DNA from 3 places in the Streptomyces sp. RPA4-2 genome. Region 3 is predicted to be linked to each of the others. Evidence: predicted binding sites of a transcription regulator. Region 3 holds the regulator's gene; each other region holds the start of a gene.
What was found. The regulator HrcA, encoded in region 3, represses chaperone genes, less so after heat shock. The targets are predictions, from matches to a motif close to TTNGCACTCNGNNNNNCNGAGTGCNAA.
Positions count from the first base shown of each region.

Region 1: groES (co-chaperone GroES) is a predicted target of HrcA. The motif match lies at 3,070-3,096, and genes of this name have one in related genera.
Region 2: groL (chaperonin GroEL) is a predicted target of HrcA. The motif match lies at 3,279-3,305, and genes of this name have one in related genera.

Region 1 is NZ_CP050975.2:5,468,752-5,476,081, reverse strand. Features, by position in the region: gene HEP85_RS24020 (SDR family oxidoreductase) at 1-688, shown strand, start outside; gene groL (chaperonin GroEL) at 874-2,502, opposite strand; gene groES (co-chaperone GroES) at 2,617-2,925, opposite strand; gene HEP85_RS24005 (polysaccharide deacetylase family protein) at 3,264-4,040, opposite strand; gene HEP85_RS24000 (hypothetical protein) at 4,070-4,246, opposite strand; gene HEP85_RS23995 (class I SAM-dependent methyltransferase) at 4,347-5,534, shown strand; gene HEP85_RS23990 (RNA polymerase sigma factor) at 5,550-6,818, opposite strand; gene HEP85_RS23985 (YciI family protein) at 6,864-7,220, opposite strand.
Region 2 is NZ_CP050975.2:4,252,234-4,259,563, forward strand. Features, by position in the region: gene HEP85_RS18450 (triacylglycerol lipase) at 1-16, shown strand, start outside; gene HEP85_RS18455 (NADH:flavin oxidoreductase) at 177-1,298, opposite strand; gene groL (chaperonin GroEL) at 1,529-3,151, opposite strand; gene HEP85_RS18465 (cold-shock protein) at 3,587-3,793, opposite strand; gene HEP85_RS18470 (MoaD/ThiS family protein) at 4,248-4,523, opposite strand; gene thrC (threonine synthase) at 4,645-5,982, opposite strand; SAM riboswitch class I at 6,000-6,156, opposite strand; gene HEP85_RS18480 (glucosyl-3-phosphoglycerate synthase) at 6,323-7,267, shown strand.
Region 3 is NZ_CP050975.2:3,192,210-3,199,539, reverse strand. Features, by position in the region: gene HEP85_RS13840 (hypothetical protein) at 1-982, shown strand, start outside; gene HEP85_RS13835 (DUF3097 domain-containing protein) at 966-1,769, opposite strand; gene HEP85_RS13830 (MBL fold metallo-hydrolase) at 1,815-2,552, opposite strand; gene hrcA (heat-inducible transcriptional repressor HrcA) at 2,758-3,774, shown strand; gene dnaJ (molecular chaperone DnaJ) at 3,775-4,911, shown strand; gene HEP85_RS13815 (nitronate monooxygenase) at 5,036-6,133, shown strand; gene HEP85_RS13810 (16S rRNA (uracil(1498)-N(3))-methyltransferase) at 6,130-6,879, shown strand; gene HEP85_RS13805 (VOC family protein) at 6,902-7,294, shown strand.

The sequences.
Region 1 (7,330 bases), 2.3 Mb from region 3:
GCTGGTGGCGCGCGACACCGAGCGCCTGGCCGAGCAGGCGACGGAACTGCACGACCGGCACGGCATCGAGGCGGAGGTGCTGACGGCCGACCTGGCGACGGACGACGGCATCGAGACGGTGGCCAGGCGGCTGAGCGACCGCAGGAACCCGGTCGACCTGCTGATCAACAACGCCGGTTTCGGCAACAAGGGCCGCTATCTCGAGGTGTCGATGGCCGACGAGCTGACGATGCTCAAGGTGCACTGCGAGGCGGTGCTGCGGCTGACGTCGGCGGCGACCGCGGCCATGCGGGAGCGCGGCCGGGGCGGGGTCGTCAATGTGGCGTCGGTGGCCGCGTTCGTCCCGCGGGGTACGTACGGGGCGTCCAAGGCGTGGGTCGTGCAGTTCACGCAGGGCGCGGCGAGGGACCTGGCGGGCAGTGGCGTACGGCTGATGGCGCTGGCCCCGGGCTTCGTGCGCACCGAGTTCCACCAGCGCGCCGGGATGGGCACGGACAACATCCCGAACTGGATGTGGCTCGACGCGGACAAGCTGGTCGCGGCGGCGCTCGCGGACCTGGCCCGCGGCAAGTCGCTGTCCATCCCCGACCCGCGGTACAAGGCGCTGATGGGTGTGGTGAAGGTGGCGCCGCGCGGGCTGCTGGGCGGGATCACGTCGAAGACGGGGCGCAAGTACGGGCCGCAGTAGAACAGCGCAGCCAGGGAACAGCGGGAACAGTACGGCGGTGGAGCGGTACGGCGGTGGAGCAGCGGGACGGTAGGGCCCGTACGTGCCCGCCACAGCGCTGAGGCCCAGCATCCCCGAAGGGAGCTGGGCCTCAGTGCTGTCCACCGGTGTGGACGCCTGCCGGTGCGGGCGTCCGACCGGGTGCGTCAGTGGGAGTGACCGTGGCCGTGGCCGTGGCCCGCGTCGGCCTCTTCCTCGGCCGGCTTCTCGACGACCAGGGTCTCGGTCGTGAGGAGCAGGGAGGCGATGGAAGCGGCGTTCTCCAGAGCGGAGCGGGTGACCTTGACCGGGTCGATGACACCGGACTTGACCAGGTCGCCGTACTCGCCGGTGGCGGCGTTGAAGCCCTGGCCCTTGTCGAGCTCGGCGACCTTGGAGGTGATGACGTAGCCCTCCAGGCCGGCGTTCTCGGCGATCCAGCGCAGCGGCTCTACGGCGGCGCGGCGGACGACCGCGACACCCGTGGCCTCGTCGCCGGTCTTGCCGAGGTTGCCCTCGAGGACCTTGACCGCGTGGACGAGCGCGGAGCCACCACCGGAGACGATGCCCTCCTCGACCGCGGCGCGGGTCGCGGAGATGGCGTCCTCCAGACGGTGCTTCTTCTCCTTGAGCTCCACCTCGGTGGCGGCGCCGACCTTGATCACGCACACGCCGCCGGCCAGCTTCGCGAGGCGCTCCTGGAGCTTCTCGCGGTCCCAGTCGGAGTCCGTGTTCTCGATCTCGGCCTTGATCTGGTTGACGCGGCCCACGACGGCGTCGTGCTCGCCGCCACCGTCCACGACGGTGGTGTCGTCCTTGGTGACCGTCACGCGGCGGGCGGTGCCCAGCACGTCCAGGCCGACCTGGTCGAGCTTGAGGCCGACCTCCTCGGCGATGACCTGACCGCCGGTGAGGGTGGCGAGGTCGCCCAGCATGGCCTTGCGGCGGTCGCCGAAGCCGGGGGCCTTCACGGCGACGGCGTTGAACGTGCCGCGGATCTTGTTGACGACCAGGGTCGACAGCGCCTCGCCGTCGACGTCCTCGGCGATGATCAGCAGCGGCTTGGAGGCGTTGGCCTGGATGACCTTCTCCAGCAGCGGCAGCAGGTCCTGGATGGAGGAGATCTTGCCCTGGTGGATGAGGATGTACGGGTCCTCGAGGACGGCCTCCATGCGCTCCTGGTCCGTCACGAAGTACGGCGACAGGTAGCCCTTGTCGAAGGCCATGCCCTCGGTGAAGTCCAGCTCCAGACCGAAGGTGTTGGACTCCTCGACGGTGATGACACCGTCCTTGCCGACCTTGTCCATCGCCTCGGCGATGAGCTCGCCGACCTGGCTGTCCTGGGCGGACAGGGCGGCGACGGCGGCGATGTCGGACTTCTCGTCGATCGGACGGGCGGTCGCGAGGAGCTCCTCGGACACGGCCTTGACCGCGGCGTCGATGCCCTTCTTGAGCAGCGCCGGGGAGGCACCCGCGGCGACGTTCTTCAGACCCTCGCGGACGAGCGCCTGGGCCAGCACGGTGGCGGTGGTCGTACCGTCACCCGCGACGTCGTTGGTCTTGGTCGCCACCTCCTTCACCAGCTGGGCGCCGAGGTTCTCGTACGGGTCGTCGAGCTCGACCTCGCGGGCGATGGTGACGCCGTCGTTGGTGATGGTGGGGGCGCCGAACTTCTTGTCGATGACGACGTTGCGGCCCTTGGGACCGATCGTCACCTTGACGGTGTCGGCAAGCTTGTTGACGCCGCGCTCAAGGGCGCGACGGGCGTCCTCGTCGAACTTCAGGATCTTCGCCATGGGAGCGGTTCAGCCCTCTCGGAAAACGTGGGTGAAAACGAACCGCGCCCCCAGCGCCCGGCTTCATAAGGTCGCGGGGGCCAGGGGCGCAGTTCACTGCAGAACTGTGGTGAATTACTTCTCGATGATCGCGAGCACGTCGCGGGCCGAGAGGACGAGGTACTCCTCGCCGTTGTACTTCACCTCGGTGCCGCCGTACTTGCTGTACAGCACGATGTCGCCGGTGCTGACGTCGAGCGGCAGGCGCTCGCCGTTCTCGAAGCGGCCCGGGCCCACGGCCAGGACGACGCCCTCCTGGGGCTTCTCCTTCGCGGTGTCCGGGATGACCAGGCCAGAGGCCGTGGTCTGCTCGGCGTCCAGCGGCTGGACCACGACACGGTCCTCGAGCGGCTTGATGGCAACCTTGGAGCTGGTGGTCGTCACGATCCGACCTCCCCCTTCGGAGATCTCACGGGGTTAACTGTCTGAGGTGGCGACCAGGTGGATCCGTCGTCGCGGGTGCCGGACCTGCCCGTCGCTATTGGCACTCTCCAGTGGGGAGTGCCAGGCCTGAGACTATGACCGCGATTAGCACTCGGTCAAGCGGAGTGCCAAAGGCCTGCGGCGTGGCGTGGAGTTCTGGGCACCGTTCGCCGGTGCGGGCGTCGCTCCGGGGGCTGCCGCCCCCAGGCCCCCGCTTCGGCCTGGACGGCCTCGTCCTCAAACGCCGGACGGGCTGAGGGTGCCTGCCCTCGCCGGAAGGTGCCGCCCGGTCCGGTGGGTCAGAGGTAGTTCTCCAGGCGGGCCGGGGTGAAGCCCTCCGCCTGGATGCGGCGGAGGAGTCGGGTGGTCGCCGCGATGAGGTTCGGCTCCTCCGAAGCGGACAGGATGTCGCCGGGGCGCAGCCGGTGGGCGTCGGGCACCCTGCCCAGGACGACGGCCGCGACCCCGCAGTCGGCGGCGGCGCGCAGGGTGGTGGCGTCGTAGGTGCCGTAGGGGGGCCGGAAGAGCCGGGGGCGGATGCCGAAGCGGGCCTTGAGCTTGTCCTGCTGGCCGCAGATCTCGGCCCGCTGGCCGGCGTACGGCAGTCCGCGCAGCGAGGCGTGGTCGAGGGTGTGGTTCTGGACGCTCGCGCCGACCTCCCGCAGCCGCGCGAAGTGGCCGTAGCCGGGTCCGACGACATGGTCCGTGAGGAACATGCTGACCGGCAGCCGCAGTTCACGGACCATGTCGACGAACCGCGGATCGCGCTCGACGCCGTCGTCGTAGGTCAGGAAGACCACCCTGTCGTGGGTGGGCACGCGGCCGACGACGGGGACCGGCCCCGTCCGGTCGCGGCGCACGCCGCTGCGGGCGGGCGGCCGCGGTGCCGGGGCGAGCGGGGCGGACAGCCCCCAGCGCCGGTACGTCGCCGACGCCGGACCGTGCGGGTGGGTCCTGCCCACCTCTTGCGCGGCCTTCTTGCCCAGGCGCTCGATCGGGTCCACGGACTGGGCGCAGCCGGCCAGCAGGACCGCGGCGAGCACTGCGGCCGACGCGGCGGCCGCCCGCGCACGCAATCGGGCGGCCGGAGCCGGCGACCCGCCTCTCACAGGCCCGTCATCCGCAGGCCGTGCGCGGGCCTCGGCTCCGCGGCCCCACCGCCGGCACAGCCGGAGGCGAGACCGATGACGGCGAGGGCGGCGAGGGCGGCGAGGGCGGCGATCCCGCTTCGGACACTCGTCCGGTTCGCGTCATTTTTATCGGCTTGTCGTACTGATCGCATGGTGTCGGATCCTCCCAGGTCACGGCCCGTAGGGGCCCCCGACACCGCGACCGGACGCGCACCGTCCACCGACTGGCCCACACTGACCGACAATGGGCCGGTGAACGACGTCTCCTTCGCCTCCCTGCTCACCCCCGAGGGCCACGCGCTGCTCGACGAGGTGCGCGGCACCGACCCGGCCCAGGAGCTGGCCGTCGCCACCCGGCTGCGCCGCACCCATCCGGCCGAGCTGGTGTCCGCGGCGCTCGGACAGGCGCGGCTGCGGCAGCGGGCGGCGGCGAAGTTCGGCGCCGAGGACGCGGACCGGATGTTCTTCACGCCGAACGGGGTCGAGCAGTCGACCCGTACGACGGTCGCCACGCACCGCGCGGAGCGTCTGCGCGCGCTCGGTGTGCGCTCGGTCGCCGACCTCTGCTCCGGTATCGGCGGCGACGCGATCGCGCTGGCCCGCGCCGGGATCCGCGTCCTCGCCGTCGACCGGGACCCCTTGGCGGCCGCGGCCGCCCGCGCGAACGCCGAGGCGCTCGGGCTCTCCGGCCTGATCGAGGTGCGCGAGGCGGACGTCACGGAGGTGGACACGGCCTCGTACGACGCCGTCTTCGTGGACCCGGCACGGCGGGGCGGCAGGGCGGGCGGACGGATCTTCGACCCCGAGGCGTACTCACCGCCGCTCTCCTGGGCGGTCGGGGCGGCCCTGAAGGCCCCGCTCGCCGCCCTGAAGATCGCCCCGGGCATCCCGCACGAGACGGTCCCCGCCGAGGCGGAGGCCGAGTGGATCTCGGACGGCGGGGACGTGAAGGAGGCCGTGCTGTGGTTCGGCACGGAGCCGGGTCTGGTGCGGGCCACCCTGCTGCCGGGCCCCCGTGCCCTGCGCGGCCGGGGTCTGCCCGACCCCTCGGTGCGGCCGGTCGGGCGCTATCTCTACGAGCCGGACGGCGCCGTGATCCGCGCCCATCTGGTCGCCGAGGTGGCCGAGGACCTCGACGGCGGGCTCCTCGACGAGACCATCGCGTACATCACGGCGGACTCGCTGCGCCCGACCCCGTACGCCACCGCGTACGAGATCACCGACCGCCTTCCCTTCAACGTGAAGAAGCTGAGGGCGCTGCTGCGGGAGCGGGAGGTCGGCGTGCTGACCGTGAAGAAGCGGGGCTCGGCGGTCGAACCGGAGGAGCTGCGCAGGAAGGTCAAGCCGCAGGGCCCGCACACCGCGACCGTCTTCCTGACCAGGGTCGCGGGGGCACCCACGATGCTGGTCGGTCACCCGGCCCGGCAGCACTCCGCCTGACGCCACCGCACGCCGCTAACGGCACTCCTTCGCGCGCGCCTCCAGCAGTTTCCGCTCGCGTTCGTTGCGGGCCAGGCCCGCGGCCCGCTCGAACTCCGCCCGCGCCTCCCGCGTGCGTCCCAGCCGGGCGAGCAGGTCCCCGCGGACGCTGGGCAGCAGGTGGTAGTCGCGCAGGGCGGGTTCGGCCGCGAGCGTGTCGACGATGGCCAGGGCGGGGCCGGGGCCGTCCGCCATCGAGACGGCGACGGCACGGTTGAGTTCGACGACGGGCGACGGGGAGCGGGCCGCGAGGAGCCCGTACAGGGTGGCGATCTGCCGCCAGTCCGTGTCCTCGTACGTGTATGCCTGGGCGTGGCTGGCGGCGATGGCGGCCTGGAGGGCGTACGGACCCGGGGCGCGCGTGGTGACGGCGTTCGCGCGGGCCAGGGCGGCGAAACCGCGGTGGATCAGCAGGCGGTTCCAGCGGCGGCGGTTCTGGTCCCTGAGGAGGACCGGCTCGCCCGAGGGCCCGGTGCGGGCGGCGGCGCGGGACTCCTGGAGCTCCAGCAGCGCGGCGAGCCCGTGCACCTCGGGCTCCTTGGGCATCAGTTCGGCGAGGACGCGGGCCAGCCGGAGTGCCTCCTCGCACAGCGCGGGGCGCAGCAGGTCGTCGCCGGCCGTGGCCGCGTACCCCTCGTTGAAGACGAGGTAGATGACCTCGAGGACCGAGCCGAGCCGGCTCTCCCGGTCCGGGCCGTAGGGGACTTCGAAGGGGACCCCCTTCGTCGCCAGCGTCCGTTTGGCGCGCACGATGCGCTGGGCGATCGTCGCCTCCGGCGCGAGGAAGGCGCGGGCGATCTCGGGCGTGGTCAGCCCGCCGAGCAGGCGCAGCGTGAGGGCGATGCGGGCCTGAGCGGACAGCACCGGGTGGCAGGCGGTGAACACGAGCCGGAGCAGGTCGTCGTCGATGTCGTCCGGGTCGGAGGGTTCCTCGAAGGGGACGGTCGCCTCCAGGTCGCGCCCGATCTCCTCCAGCTTGCGCGCGTAGCGCTCCCGGCGGCGTACCAGGTCGATGGCCCGGTGCTTGGCCGTGGCCATGAGCCAGGCGCCGGGGTTGTCCGGTACTCCGTCCCGTGGCCACTGCTCCAGCGCCGCGACGAGGGCGTCCTGGGCCAGTTCCTCGGCGATGCCGACGTCCCGGACGACACGGGTGACGCCGGCGATGATCCGGGGCGACTCGATCCGGAAGATCGTCTCCACGGTCTCGTCGGCACCGGACGGGGTGACGGTGGGCTGCTGTTCCACAGCCCACCATCAGACACCAGCGGACCGGCTGGGCCAAGCCGCCGCTCAGCCCTCGGCGATCTCCCGCACCTCGCAGGTCACGGTCCAGTGCTCCTCGTGCGTCTTCAGGAACCGCTTGGTCCACTCCAGTGCCTCGGCCATGTCCTTGCACTGCATGAGCGCGTAACCGCCGACGACCTCCTTGGACTCGGTGAAGGGGCCGTCGGTGACGGACAGCTGGCCGCCCTCCCAGTGCACCCGCTTGCCCTGGACGGTCGGCGTCAGTCCGGCGGTGTCGAGCATGACCCCCGCCTTGGTGATCTCCTCGATCAGCTCGCCCATCCGCTGCATCAGCTCGGGGCTCGGGCCCTCGGCGGGGGCGGTGGTCTCGTCGATACGGACCAGGGACAGATAGCGGGGCATGGTGGCTCCTTCGGTGCGGAGGGCGGGGCTTCTCCCCGCCTCTCATCCCTGCGTCGATCGGAGGGCGCCGGTTTCGACACCGTCCCCGGAAAACCTCGAAGATTCTTTTC
Region 2 (7,330 bases), 1.1 Mb from region 3:
CGAGCGCCTCCCGTAGCACCACGCGCCGCACCACTCCGGACGCCGCGGGTGGCGCCCCCCGTACGAGGGGCGCCACCCGTGACCCGCCGCTCACCGCGACGGCGGCAGCGCGGTGGACCGCACCCCTCCGGCGTACAGCGGCGCGCCGAGGTCCGGGCCCGGCCACGGGAGTGGGGTCAGCTGAGCGTCCGCAGCGCCGCCGGGTCGTACGCCTTCAGCTCGTCGAAGCGGCCGGCGAGGACCTTCTCCGCCCACTCGGGGTCCTGGAGCAGCGCGCGGCCGACGGCGACGAGGTCGAACTCGTCGCGCTCCAGACGGTCGAGGAGGTCGTCGATGCCCCGGACGGAGGAGCCCTCGCCCTGGAAGGCCTTCAGGAACTCGCCGTCCAGGCCGACCGAGCCGACGCTGATGACCGGCTTGCCCGTCAGCTTCTTCGACCAGCCCGCGAGGTTGAGGTCGGAGCCGTCGAACTCGGGGAGCCAGTAGCGGCGGGTGGAGGCGTGGAAGGCGTCCACGCCGGCCTCGGCCAGCGGGGCCAGGATCGCCTCCAGCTCCTCCGGGGTCTCGGCGAGCCGGGCGTCGTACGCCTGCTGCTTCCACTGCGAGTAGCGGAAGATGACCGGGAAATCGGGCGAGACCGCGGCGCGGACCGCGGCCGCGATCTCCGCCGAGAACCTGGCCCGGGCCACGGGGTCGCCGCCGTACGCGTCGGTGCGGCGGTTGGTGCCCGACCACAGGAACTGGTCGAGCAGGTAGCCGTGGGCGCCGTGCAGCTCGACGCCGTCGAAGCCGATGCGCTCGGCGTCGGCGGCCGCCTTCGCGAACGCCTCGATGACGTCGTCCAGGTCCTGCTGGGTCATGGCCCTGCCGGTGACCTCGGCGCCCTCGTTGGTCAGACCGGACGGGCCGACCGCCGGGGCGTCGGCGAACGGCGGCTGACCCGCCTCACGCACCATGCCGATGTGCCACAGCTGGGGCACGATCGTGCCGCCCGCCGCGTGCACCGCGTCCGCGACCTTCGTCCAGCCCGCGAGCTGCTCCTCGCCGTGGAAGCGCGGGACGCGGTCGCTCTGCCCGGCCGACTCGTGGCCGACGTAGGTGCCCTCGGTGACGATGAGGCCGACGCCCGCGGCGGCACGGCGGGCGTAGTACCCGACGACGTCCTCGCCCGGGACACCGCCCGGCGAGAACTGCCTGGTCATCGGTGCCATCACGATCCGGTTCGGGACGGTCAGGCCGTTCAGGGCGACGGGGCGGGACAGGATCTCGGCTGCACGGGAGGCGGCGTTGGCAGTCACGTACGGGACTCCTCGGGGAGGTCGGTCGGTCATCGGGCGGACGGCTGACGGGCATTCCCCTCGGTATGTGCATGCGCATCAACCACCCGACACCTCAACCGCCGAGTCCGGCGCGGCATTCCGGTGCTCTCCGACTCCTTGTGTGACCCCGGACACGCCCGAGGGCGGCACCCCCTGCGAGAAGGGGTACCGCCCTCGGAACGTCAGGACAGTGATCAGCCGGAGGCGGATCAGAAGTCCATGTCACCGCCCGGCATGCCGCCCGGAGCGGCCGCGGAGGCCTTCTCCGGCTTGTCGGCGATGACGGCCTCGGTGGTGAGGAACAGCGCGGCGATGGAGGCGGCGTTCTGCAGGGCAGAGCGCGTGACCTTCGCCGGGTCGATGATGCCTTCGGCGATCATGTCGACGTACTCACCGGTCGCGGCGTTGAGGCCGTGGCCGACGGGCAGGTTGCGCACCTTCTCGACGATGACGCCACCCTCGAGACCACCGTTGACGGCGATCTGCTTGAGCGGGGCCTCCAGGGCGAGCTTCACGGCGTTGGCGCCGGTCGCCTCGTCACCCGTCAGCTCGAGCTTCTCGAAGACCGAGGAAGCCTGGAGCAGGGCCACGCCACCACCGGCGACGATGCCCTCCTCGACGGCCGCCTTCGCGTTGCGAACGGCGTCCTCGATGCGGTGCTTGCGCTCCTTGAGCTCGACCTCGGTGGCGGCACCGGCCTTGATGACGGCCACGCCGCCGGCCAGCTTCGCCAGGCGCTCCTGGAGCTTCTCGCGGTCGTAGTCCGAGTCCGAGTTCTCGATCTCGGCACGGATCTGGTTCACGCGACCGGCGACCTGGTCGGCGGAGCCGGAGCCGTCGACGATCGTGGTCTCGTCCTTGGTGATGACGACCTTGCGGGCGCGACCGAGCAGGTCGATCCCGGCGTTCTCCAGCTTGAGGCCGACCTCCTCGGAGATGACCTCGCCGCCCGTGAGGATGGCGATGTCGCCGAGCATGGCCTTGCGGCGGTCACCGAAGCCCGGGGCCTTGACGGCGACGGACTTGAAGGTGCCACGGATCTTGTTGACGACCAGGGTCGACAGGGCCTCGCCCTCGACGTCCTCGGCGATGATCAGCAGCGGCTTGCCCGACTGCATGACCTTCTCCAGGAGCGGGAGCAGGTCCTTGACGTTGCCGATCTTGGAGTTGGCGATGAGGATGTACGGGTCGTCGAGCGACGCCTCCATCCGCTCCATGTCGGTGGCGAAGTACGCCGAGATGTAGCCCTTGTCGAAGCGCATACCCTCGGTGAGCTCCAGCTCCAGACCGAAGGTCTGGGACTCCTCGACGGTGATGACGCCTTCCTTGCCGACCTTGTCCATCGCCTCGGCGATGAGCTCGCCGATCTGGGTGTCGGCGGCGGAGATGGAGGCCGTGGAAGCGATCTGCTCCTTGGTCTCGACATCCTTGGCCTGCTCGAGCAGGGCACCGGAGACGGCCTCGACGGCCTTCTCGATACCGCGCTTGAGGGCCATCGGGTTGGCACCGGCGGCCACGTTGCGCAGGCCCTCACGGACGAGCGCCTGGGCGAGCACGGTCGCAGTGGTCGTACCGTCGCCGGCGACGTCGTCCGTCTTCTTGGCGACTTCCTTGACCAGCTCGGCGCCGATCTTCTCGTACGGGTCCTCGAGCTCGATCTCCTTGGCGATGGAAACACCATCGTTGGTGATCGTGGGGGCGCCCCACTTCTTCTCGAGGACGACGTTGCGGCCCTTGGGGCCAAGGGTGACCTTGACGGCGTCGGCGAGCTGGTTCATCCCGCGCTCGAGACCGCGCCGTGCCTCCTCGTCGAACGCGATGATCTTGGCCATGTGAAGTGGTCCTCCCGGACTGGGGTGGATTGCTCCGGACCGCGCTGGCGCCCGCGACGGACGGCCTGCCTGCCACCGTGGTTCCTTGCACCACCTGGCCTGCGGGCCTCACCGACCCGGTCCTTCGTTATCACTCTCACCTTCAGAGTGCTAACGCAATGATTAGCACTCGCCCCTGCCGAGTGCAAGCGACTCGGGAGGATCCCCAGGTGAACAGGGGCGGCACGACCGTCCTCCGAAGGGGGTCCGCGACCGCTCCCGCGAGGTCACGCGGACGCCCCGGGAGGAGCCGCGGACAGGGTCCCCGCAGGTTCGCGGCCGGGCACCCGGAAGATTCAGGGCCGGATCCCGGTCGGTCCACGGACATACCGAAGGGCTCGCACCCCAGCGGGATACGAGCCCTTCGTCACGTCGAACAGTCAGTCGGCGCGTGCTTCAGCCGGTCGCGAGCCGGACCATGTCCGCCTGCGGCCCCTTCTGGCCCTGCGAGATCTCGAAATCGACCCGCTGACCCTCTTCCAGGGTGCGGTAGCCGTCCATCTGAATCGCGCTGTAGTGGACGAAAACATCCGCACCACCGTCGACCGCGATGAAGCCGTACCCCTTCTCCGCGTTGAACCACTTGACGGTGCCCTGAGCCATGCCTAACTCCCCTATTACTGGCCCTTGCACAGGACCGCACTTCGCGGACCCGGGTCAGACCTCCACCCCCCAACGGATTGGGGGTGTGCGCCGGAACGCGTCGACCGCGGCTGAATGTATCTGCCCAACTGCCGTCTGCAACAGGTCAATCGGACGAGAATTCTGGGCAGGCCCGATCGGGAATATAGGGAGAATTCGCGAAGATTCAGGGCAACTCGGGCCCCATAAAGGCCACATAAGACTCAAAAGCGCCGGGCACTTTGGCCACTTCTTATCGCAGGCGGTACGTGCACTCATATGCACCCGGCATGGATAACGCGGCGGGTTCCCCAACTGTACCCCGCTCAACCATACAGAATTGCCCCCTCCGCTTCTCTCACGGAGGGGGCAATTCGGTGAACTCTCGGTGATTGGCATTACCCACGGTAATGATCTCACCGTGGGTAATCGCCCGTCAGCCTCCGGCGACGGCGGGGATGATCGACACGCCCGCGCCGTCCGGCGTCGCCGTCTCCAGGCCCTGCTCGAAGCGGACGTCGTCGTCGTTGACGTACACGTTGACGAACCGGCGCAGCTTGCCCTCGTCGTCCAGCACGCGCGCGGCGATGCCCGTGTGGTTCTTCTCCAGGTCGGAGATCACCTCGCCGAGGGTTCCTCCCTCGGCGGTCACCTCGGACCGGCCACCGGTGTAGGTGCGCAGGATGGTGGGGATGCGGACGTTGACGCTCATGCGGTGACCTCCCGGTCGGATGGTGGCGTACGGCTGGAAGCGCCCCGGCGGGGGCGCGCGGAACTGCGCGGCCGGCCCTCACGGGCCCGCGGCCGGGGAACGGCCTCCCCCGGCCGGGCGGCTACGCGAGGCCGGCCTCACGGAAGGAGTCCAGGCTGGGACGGATGGTCGCGGTCAGCCCCGTGCCGGCCACCGCGTCCAGCGTCTTGAGGCCGTCACCGGTGTTCAGCACGACCGTGGTGAGCGTCGGGTCGAGCAGCCCGTTCTCGATCAGCTTCTTGGCCACACCCACCGTCACACCGCCGGCCGTCTCGGCGAAGATGCCCTCGGTACGCGCCAGCAGCTTGATCGCGTCGACCACCTGCTCGTCGTTCACGTCCTCCACCGCCCCGCCCGTCCGCCGCGCGATGTCCAGCACGTACGGGCCGTCGGCGGGGTTGCCGATGGCCAGCGACTTGGCGATGGTGTTCGGCTTCTGGGGCCGGACGACGTCGTGGCCGGCCTTGTAGGCGACGGACACCGGTGAACAGCCCTCGGCCTGCGCGCCGAAGATCTTGTAGGGCTTGTCCTCGACGAGGCCGAGCTCGATCAGCTCCCGCAGCCCCTTGTCGACCTTGGTCAGCTGGGAACCGGAGGCGATCGGCACGACGAGCTGGTCGGGCAGCTGCCAGCCGAGCTGCTCACAGATCTCGTACGCGAGGGTCTTGGACCCCTCCGCGTAGTACGGCCGCAGGTTGACGTTGACGAAGCCCCAGCCCTCACCGGCCGGGTCGCCGATCAGCTCGGAGCAGAAGCGGTTCACGTCGTCGTAGTTGCCCTCGATGCCGACGAGCTCGCCGCCGTAGACCGCGGCCATGACGATCTTGCCTTGCTCCAGGTCGTGCGGGATGAACACGCAGGAGCGGAAGCCGGCGCGGGCGGCGGCGGCACCCACCGCGCCGGCGAGGTTGCCGGTCGAGGAGCAGGAGAGGGTGGTGAAGCCGAAGGCGCGGGCGGCCTCGATGGCCTGGGCGACGACGCGGTCCTTGAAGGAGTGCGTCGGGTTGCCGGAGTCGTCCTTGACGAAGAGCCTGCCGGGGTCGACGCCCAGCTCGCGGGCGAGGTTGTCGGCCTTGACGAGCCTGGTCCAGCCCGGGTTGATGTTCGGCTTGTCGGCGACGTCGGCCGGGACCGGGAGCAGCGGCGCGTAACGCCAGATGTTCGCGGGGCCCGCCTCGATGCGCGCCCGGAGCTCCTCGGTGTCGTAGGCCGAGAAGTCGTAGGCGATCTCGAGCGGTCCGAAACACTCCTCGCAGGCGAAGACCGGGCCGAGCGGCACGCGGTGGCCGCACTCGCGGCAGGAGAGCGCCGCGGCGGGACCCAGATCGACGGAGCCGGTGGAAGCGGCGGAAAGGGTGGAAGCGGACGGGTTCGCTGAGGTCGCGGCGTCCGGAGTGCTTGCAACAGTCTGCGCAGCCATGGAGGCGAGGCCCTTTCTCCTCATCTTCCTCACGACGCACTTCGCCGTGAGACGGATTTGGCACCTTCCCGAGCCGGGAGCCCCGCGACACGATCGACAATGATCGGTACGAGACCGGCTGGAGGGTTGCCGGGGCTTCATCGGGCCGTATCCCTCTGCCCCTCTGGATGAGCGGTATTCGGTTGTTGGTCTGCTGTCCGGGATGATCTACGACATGCGATGGTCATCCGCGTTGTTCAAGACTGTAACCGAAGGCCAGGACAGTTGAGATAGTCGTCCGAACCGCGAGATGGATCACACCGTGAGACATCGGGTGATCAGACAGTGAGGAGCCGCGACTGTGCTGAAGGAAGTCGAGCGCTGGCTGAGCACACGCTCCTGGTCCGTGACCGATCGCCCGCTCCACAGAATCATGTCCGCCAAGCGCGCGTCGGGCTCCACGGTGAGCGTCGTGCTGCCCGCGCTGAACGAGGAGGAGACGGTCGGCGAGATCGTCGCCGTCATCCGTGAGGACCTGATGCGCCAGGTGCCCCTCGTCGACGAGATCGTCGTCGTCGACTCGGGCTCGACCGACCGCACCTCGCAGGTGGCGGCCGCGGCGGGCGCGCGGGTCGTGCACCGGGACGAGATCCTGCCCCGTATCCCGGCCGTGCCCGGCAAGGGCGAGGTCCTGTGGCGGTCGCTGCTCGTGACGAGCGGGGACATCGTCTGTTTCATCGACGCGGACCTGAGGGAGTTCTCGTCGGACTTCGTCTCCGGGATCGTGGGCCCGCTGCTCACCGAGCCGGGCGTGGACCTCGTCAAGGGGATGTACGACCGTCCGCTGGCCGGCGCCGCGGGGCAGGGCGGTCGCGTCACGGAACTCATGGCCCGCCCGCTGCTGAACATGCACTGGCCGCAGCTGGCCGGGTTCGTCCAGCCGCTCGGCGGTGAGTACGCGGCCCGCCGCTCGCTGCTCGAACAGCTCCCCTTCCCCGTCGGATACGGCGTCGAACTGGGCATGCTCGTCGACGCCCTGCACCTGGTGGGCCTCGACGCGCTCGCCCAGGTCGACGTGGGCGAGCGAAAGCACCGCCACCAGGACGGGCAGGCGCTGGGCCGGATGTCCGCCGCGATCTACCGCACGGCGCAGCTCCGGCTGGCCCGCGGTCACCTCATCCGGCCGTCCCTCACCCAGTTCGAGCGGGGCGAGGACGGATTCGAGCCGCGCACGTACTCGGTGGACACGGAGGAACGCCCCCCGATGGCCGAAATCTCCGAGTACGTCAAACGCAGGGCCGCGTGAACCGCGTCCCTGGTGAGGGGTTGGTGGACGGCGCCACCGGCCCCACCGCCCCGCGGTCCGTGT
Region 3 (7,330 bases):
GTGCCCGCACGGCGAGATGGACCGCGACGACCCGCTGCTGTGGAAGTTCGTCCGCGACACGGAACCGCTCCGGCCGGGCCTGCCCCGGCTCCGCTACCGCATCGACGTCGGCGACTCCCACAAGGCGTACGAGAAGGCGTTCGTGCGGTGGGCGCCCGAGCTGTGGTTCGGGCGCAAGGAGCAGCCGATGTCGTATCCGGGACAGCCGGACGAGACGGGCCACCGGGAGCGGACGGCCGAGCGGTCCGACACGGTGGCGCACGCCCCGCTGGTGTTCGACGCCGTCGGCATCGGGGACACGGTGGTCGTCCAGAGGGGCATGATCCTGGTATACCGCCGACTCGGCGTGGCGCTGGCGCTGGTGGCGCTCTGCGGGTGGGCCGTGTGGGCGCTGGTACCCGAGCACGGGCACGGTGCGGGCGCCGTGGTCCGCCAGGTGATCGCCGCCGTGCTGGTGCTGTCGGCCGGCTGGGCCCTGGTGATGATCGCGCGGGGCGCCCGGATGGACTACGGCCGCCGCGTCACCATGGACGCCGACGGGGTCCACATCGTCCGGAGAGGGCGGTCCGTGACGCTCCCGTGGGACTCGCTGGCCGGCGTCGGCATCTACGAGGCTCCGCCGTTGCGCACCCTGGAACTCTGCCCGAAGGACGAGATCGACCGCGACGACCCGCTGCTGTGGCAGTGGGTGCGCGACACCGAGCCGCTGCGGCCGGGGCTGCCCCGGCCGCGTCATCGGGTCTCCATCTGGCCCGCCGGGGGCCGGCACGCGGTGGCGGCGGGCTGCCGGCGGTGGGCGCCGCACATCTGGTTCGGCGGTGAGCGGATGCCGTCCGGCTACCAGGGAGACCGCGACAGGAAGGGCCACCGCAGCCGGGGCCGCGACACCGGCGGTCCCGTCGCATCCCCCGCCCCCCGTCGTCCCGAGGACGCCCGCCCTCCCCACGATCTCGACGACCCCGGTGTCACTCCGGCGCCGTGACGAAGTCGATCAGCTCCTCCACCCGGCCCAGGAGTTCGGGCTCCAGGTCCTTGTAGGAGCGCACCCGGGACAGGATGTGCTGCCAGGCCGCACCGGTGTTCTCCGGCCAGCCCAGGGCCCGGCACACGCCCGTCTTCCAGTCCTGCCCGCGCGGGACCCGGGGCCAGGCGGGAATGCCCACGGAGGACGGCTTCACGGCCTCCCAGACGTCGATGTACGGGTGGCCGAGGACGAGGGCGTGGTCACTCGTGACCGCCGCCGCGATACGCGACTCCTTCGTGCCCGGGACCAGATGGTCGACCAGCACACCCAGCCGGGCGTCCGGCCCCGGGGCGAACTCCTCCACGACGGCGGGGAGATCGTCGACGCCCTCCAGGTACTCGACCACGACGCCCTCGATACGGAGGTCGTCACCCCAGACGCGCTCGACCAGTTCGGCGTCGTGGCGGCCCTCCACGTAGATGCGGCCGGCCCGCGCCGCCCGGGCCCGTGCGCCCGGCACGGCGACCGAACCGGATGCCGTGCGACCGGACCGCACCGGTCCCGCGGCCGGACGGACCAGCGTGACCACCCTGCCCTCCAGCAGGAAACCGCGCGGCTCCAGCGGGAACACCCGGTGCTTGCCGAAGCGGTCCTCCAGCGTCACCGTGCCCGCCTCGCAGCCGATCACCGCCCCGCAGAACCCCGTACCGGGCTCCTCGACCACCAGGCCCGGGTCCGCGGGGACCTCGGGCACCGGCTTGGGCTTCTTCCACGGCGGGGTGAGATCCGGAGAGTACTGGCGCATTCGGATGACGATAGGAGAACCGGCGGGGCGGTGGCGGGGAGATCCCTACGACACGCCGAAACGTGTCGCCAGCGCGTCCCGCTGAGCCCGGACGAACGCGGCATTCACCGCGGCCCCGTGACCGGGTACGTACACTGCCTCGTCGCCGCCCAGGGCGAGCAGCCGGTCCAGCGCCGCCGGCCAGCGGGAGGGGACGGCGTCGGGACCGGCCTGGGGCTCGCCCGACTCCTCCACCAGGTCCCCGCAGAAGACGACCTCCGGGGTGCCGGGCGCCCCGGTCACCAGGACCACCAGATCGTGCGCCGTGTGGCCGGGTCCCACGTCCGCCAGCACGGCCCGCACACCGCCGCCCAGGTCGAGCGTCCGCTCGCCCGACACGGAGTGCCGCGGGGGGACCAGGGCGCCCGCGGCCTCGGCGGCGTCACGCGGGTCCAGGCCGTGGCGTACGGCGTCCACGCGCAGTTCCTCGCCCTCCTGCGCGAAGACCGCGCCGAGGCCGGCCGCCCCGAACACCCGCGCGCCCGCGAACGCCGCCGCGCCGAAGACATGGTCGAAGTGCGGGTGGGTGAGTGCGAGGTGCGTCACGTCCCGGTCCGGGCCGAGGAGCCGTCGCGCCTCGGCGCGCAACCGTGCGCCCTCCCCGAGGCTCGCTCCCGCGTCGACCATGAGCGCCGCGCCCCCGCCCACCACCAGCCCGGCCGTGCAGTCCCAGCCCGCGAGCCGCCGCCGCCCCACGTGCGGGGCCAGCTCCTCCCACCCCGGCTCTTCCCAAGTCACCTTCATACGGTGACGCTAGTGCCGAGGCACTGGCCGGAGGGCGGACGCCGGTGAGACATCGCGGGACACGTCGGCATACGTGCGCAAGATCGCGGGCCCGCCCTTGCCGGGGTCGTACCCACCGGCCGTACACTGGCCGGGGAATGCTGGCACTCGCACGCGCTGAGTGCCAAGCGAGGCGACGAGGGACCGACATCTGGAGGTGTGCGCGATGCTGAGTGAACGCAGGCTCGAAGTGCTGCGCGCCATCGTCCAGGACTACGTCGGCACCGAGGAGCCGGTCGGTTCCAAGGCGCTGACGGAGCGGCACCGGCTGGGAGTCTCCCCGGCCACGGTCCGCAACGACATGGCCGCCCTGGAGGACGAGGGGTACATCGCCCAGCCGCACACCAGTGCCGGGCGCATCCCCACCGACAAGGGCTACCGGCTCTTCGTCGACAAGCTCGCCGGCGTCAAGCCGATGACCGGGCCCGAGCGGCGGGCCATCCAGAACTTCCTGGGCGGCGCCGTCGACCTGGACGACGTCGTCGGGCGGACCGTGCGGCTGCTCGCGCAGCTGACGCGGCAGGTCGCCGTCGTGCAGTACCCGTCGCTGACCAGATCGACCGTGCGCCACGTGGAGCTGCTGTCCCTGGCGCCCGCCCGGCTGATGCTCGTCCTGATCACGGACACGGGGCGGGTCGAGCAGCGCATGATCGACTGTCCGGCGCCGTTCGGGGAGACCTCCGTGGCGGATCTGCGGGCCCGGCTCAACAGCCGGGTCGCGGGCCGCCGCTTCGCGGACGTCCCGCCGCTCGTCCAGGACCTGCCGGACGCCTTCGAGGCGGACGACCGGGGTACCGTCGCGACGGTGCTCTCCACCCTTCTGGAGACGCTCGTCGAGGAGACCGAGGAGCGTCTGATGATCGGCGGCACCGCGAACCTGACCCGCTTCGGACATGATTTTCCCCTCACGATCAGACCGGTGCTCGAAGCACTGGAGGAACAGGTCGTGCTCCTCAAGTTGCTTGGGGAGGCGGGGGATTCGGGCATGACCGTACGGATCGGTCACGAGAACGCGTACGAGGGACTCAACTCCACGTCCGTGGTCTCCGTCGGCTACGGTTCGGGCGACGAGGCAGTAGCCAAACTCGGCGTGGTCGGACCGACCCGCATGGATTACCCGGGAACGATGGGAGCGGTACGAGCGGTGGCACGGTACGTCGGACAGATCCTGGCGGAGTCTTAAGTGGCCACGGACTACTACGCCGTGCTCGGCGTGCGCCGCGACGCGTCCCAGGACGAGATCAAGAAGGCTTTCCGGCGGCTCGCACGCGAGCTGCATCCGGACGTCAATCCCGATCCGAAGACGCAGGAGCGGTTCAAAGAGATCAACGCCGCGTACGAGGTGTTGTCGGACCCGCAGAAGAAGCAGGTCTACGACCTCGGCGGCGACCCGTTGTCCCAGGCGGGCGGCGCGGGCGCCGGCGGCTTCGGCGCCGGTGGCTTCGGCAACTTCTCGGACATCATGGACGCCTTCTTCGGCACGGCGTCGCAGCGGGGCCCCCGGTCCCGCACGCGGCGCGGCCAGGACGCCATGATCCGGCTCGAGATCGAGCTGGACGAGGCCGCCTTCGGCACGACGAAGGACATCCAGGTCGACACGGCCGTCGTCTGCGCCACCTGCAGCGGTGAGGGCGCCGCGCCGGGAACCTCCGCCCAGACCTGCGACATGTGCCGCGGACGCGGTGAGGTGTCCCAGGTCACCCGGTCGTTCCTGGGTCAGGTCATGACGTCCCGTCCGTGCCCGCAGTGCCAGGGGTTCGGCACCGTCGTGCCGACCCCGTGCCCGGAGTGCGCGGGCGACGGGCGGGTCCGGTCCCGGCGCACGCTCACGGTGAAGATCCCGGCGGGCGTCGACAACGGCACCCGGATCCAGCTCGCGGGCGAGGGCGAGGTCGGGCCCGGTGGCGGTCCCGCCGGTGACCTCTACGTCGAGATCCACGAACTGCCGCACTCGACCTTCCAGCGCCGCGGTGACGACCTGCACTGCACGGTCACCATCCCGATGACCGCGGCGTCGCTCGGCACCAAGGTGCCGCTGGAGACCCTCGACGGTCTCGAGGAGGTCGACATCCGGCCCGGCACGCAGTCCGGGCAGTCGATCCCGCTGCACGGGCGCGGCGTCACGCATCTGCGCGGCGGCGGCCGGGGCGACCTCATCGTGCATGTCGAGGTCACCACGCCGACCAAGCTCGACGCCGAACAGGAGCGGGTGCTCCGGGAGCTGGCGCTGCTGCGCGGCGAGGAGCGTCCGACCGGGCAGTTCCAGCCGGGCCAGCAGGGCCTGTTCTCCCGCCTGAAGGACGCGTTCAACGGCCGCTGACCCGGACGACGACGGGCAGGGGCGGCGGGGGCGGAAAAGGGCCGTGGACCGTCCGCCCCGGCGGCCCACGGCGGGCGGAAGGCCGGATTTCGGACTTGTTCGGAGGACGTGACAACATGCCGTCATGTCCTCCGCACTGACCGATCTCTTCCCTCACCCGATCGTGCAGGCCCCCATGGCGGGCGGCGTCTCCGTCCCGCACCTCGCGGCCGCCGTGTCCGAGGCCGGCGGGCTCGGGTTCCTCGCCGCCGGGTACAAGACCGCCGACGGCATGTACCAGGAGATCAAGCAGTTGCGCGGGCTGACGAGCCGGCCCTTCGGGGTCAACCTCTTCATGCCGCAGGCCGAGTACGCGGACCCGGCCACCGTCGAGGTGTACGCCCACCAGCTGGCCGGTGAGGCCTCCTGGTACGAGACGGAGCTCGGCGATCCGGACAGCGGCCGCGACGACGGCTACGACGCCAAGCTCGCGGTCCTCCTCGACAACCCGGTGCCGGTGGTCTCCTTCCACTTCGGCTGCCCCACCCGTGACGTCCTGGACTCCTTCGCCCGGGCCGGCACACTCACCATGATCACCGCGACCACGGCCGAGGAGGCCCTCGCGGTGCAGCGGGCGGGGGCCGCCGCGGTCGTCGTGCAGGGCGTGGAGGCCGGCGGTCACCAGGGCACCCACCGCGACAACCCGGAGACGGACGGCACGGGGATCGGACTGCTCTCCCTGATCACCCAGGTCCGCGAGACCGTGCAGATCCCGGTCGTCGCCGCCGGCGGCATCATGCGCGGCAGTCAGATCGCCGCGGCGCTCGCCGCGGGCGCGAACGCGGCGCAGCTCGGTACCGCGTTCCTCGCCACCCCGGAGTCCGGCGCGCACGCCGTGCACAAGCAGTCCCTGACCAACCCCCTCTTCGTCCGCACGGAGCTGACGCGCGCGTTCTCCGGCCGCCCCGCGCGCGGCCTGGTCAACCGCTTCATGCGGGAGCACGGGCCGTACGCGCCCGCCGCGTACCCCGACGTCCACCACCTCACCTCCCCGCTGCGCAAGGCGGCGGCCAGGGCGGGCGACGCGCAGGGCATGGCCCTGTGGGCGGGGCAGGGGCACCGGATGGCCCGTGAACTGTCCGCGGGACAGCTGGTGGAGGTGCTGTGCGCCGAGCTGGACGCGGCGAGGACAGCGTTGTCCCTGCCCGGCGGTGCGGGCGGAGCGGGGGGTACGGAGCGATGACGGCACCGGTGTTCGTGGTCGACCACTTCGACGCGGACAGTGCGGGGCGTTATGTCCTCGACGGTCCCGAGGGCCGGCACGCCGTCTCCGTGAAACGGCTGCGGTCCGGCGAGGAGGTCGTCCTCACCGACGGTGCCGGGCGCTGGGCGCAGGGCGTCGTCGTCGACGCCGAGGGCAAGGACCGGCTGACCGTGCGCATCGACTCCTTCGCCGAGGAACCTCCCCAGTCCCCTTGGATCACCGTCGTCCAGGCCCTGCCCAAGGGCGACCGGGGTGAGCTGGCCGTCGAGACCATGACCGAGACCGGGGTGGACGCGATCGTCCCCTGGGCCGCCTCGCGCTGCATCACCCAGTGGAGGGGCGACCGGGGTCTGAAGGCGCTCGCCAAGTGGCGGGCGACGGCGCGCGAGGCCGGCAAACAGTCCCGTCGGGTGCGCTTCCCCGAGGTCGCGGACGCGGCGACGACCAAGCAGGTCGCCGCACTTCTGGCCGAAGCGGACTTCGCGGCGGTGCTGCACGAGGACCGGGAGTACGGCAGCGAGCCGCTCGCCACGGCCGAACTGCCCTCGTCCGGAAGGATCGTGCTGGTCGTGGGGCCCGAAGGGGGCGTCTCGCCCGAGGAGTTGGACCTCTTCGCGCAGGCGGGTGCGAAGGCGTACCGGCTGGGGCGTAGCGTGCTGCGTACGTCGACCGCAGGGACCGCGGCGACCGCGCTGCTGCTGGGGCGCACCGGCCGCTGGTCCTGAACGAACACCCACGGGGGATGCGTTGGAACTCGCCCAGGTACGGCTGCTCGTCGCCGACTTCCCGGCCTGTTACCGCTTCTACGCCGAAGTCCTCGGCCTCAAGCCCCAGTCGGGGGCGGCCGAGGGACCGTACGAGAAGTTCAGCGCCGCCACCGGCTCCGCGGGCATCGCCCTCCAGGACCGCGCCATGATGGCCCGGATCCTCGGTGAGCTGGGCGATTCGGCGACGGGACACCGCTCCCTGGTCGTCCTGCGCGTCGACGACCTCGACGCCTACTGCGCCGGTGTCGTCTCGCGCGGCGGCGTCATCGCCCACGGCCCCGCTCCGATGACCGACCGCATGCGCGTGGCCCATCTCAAGGACCCGGAGGGCAACCTCGTGGAGCTTCAGGAGTGGCTGCTCCTGCGCAACTGAGGCGCACCGGCGTACCTGCCGCCCGCCCGCCGGGGC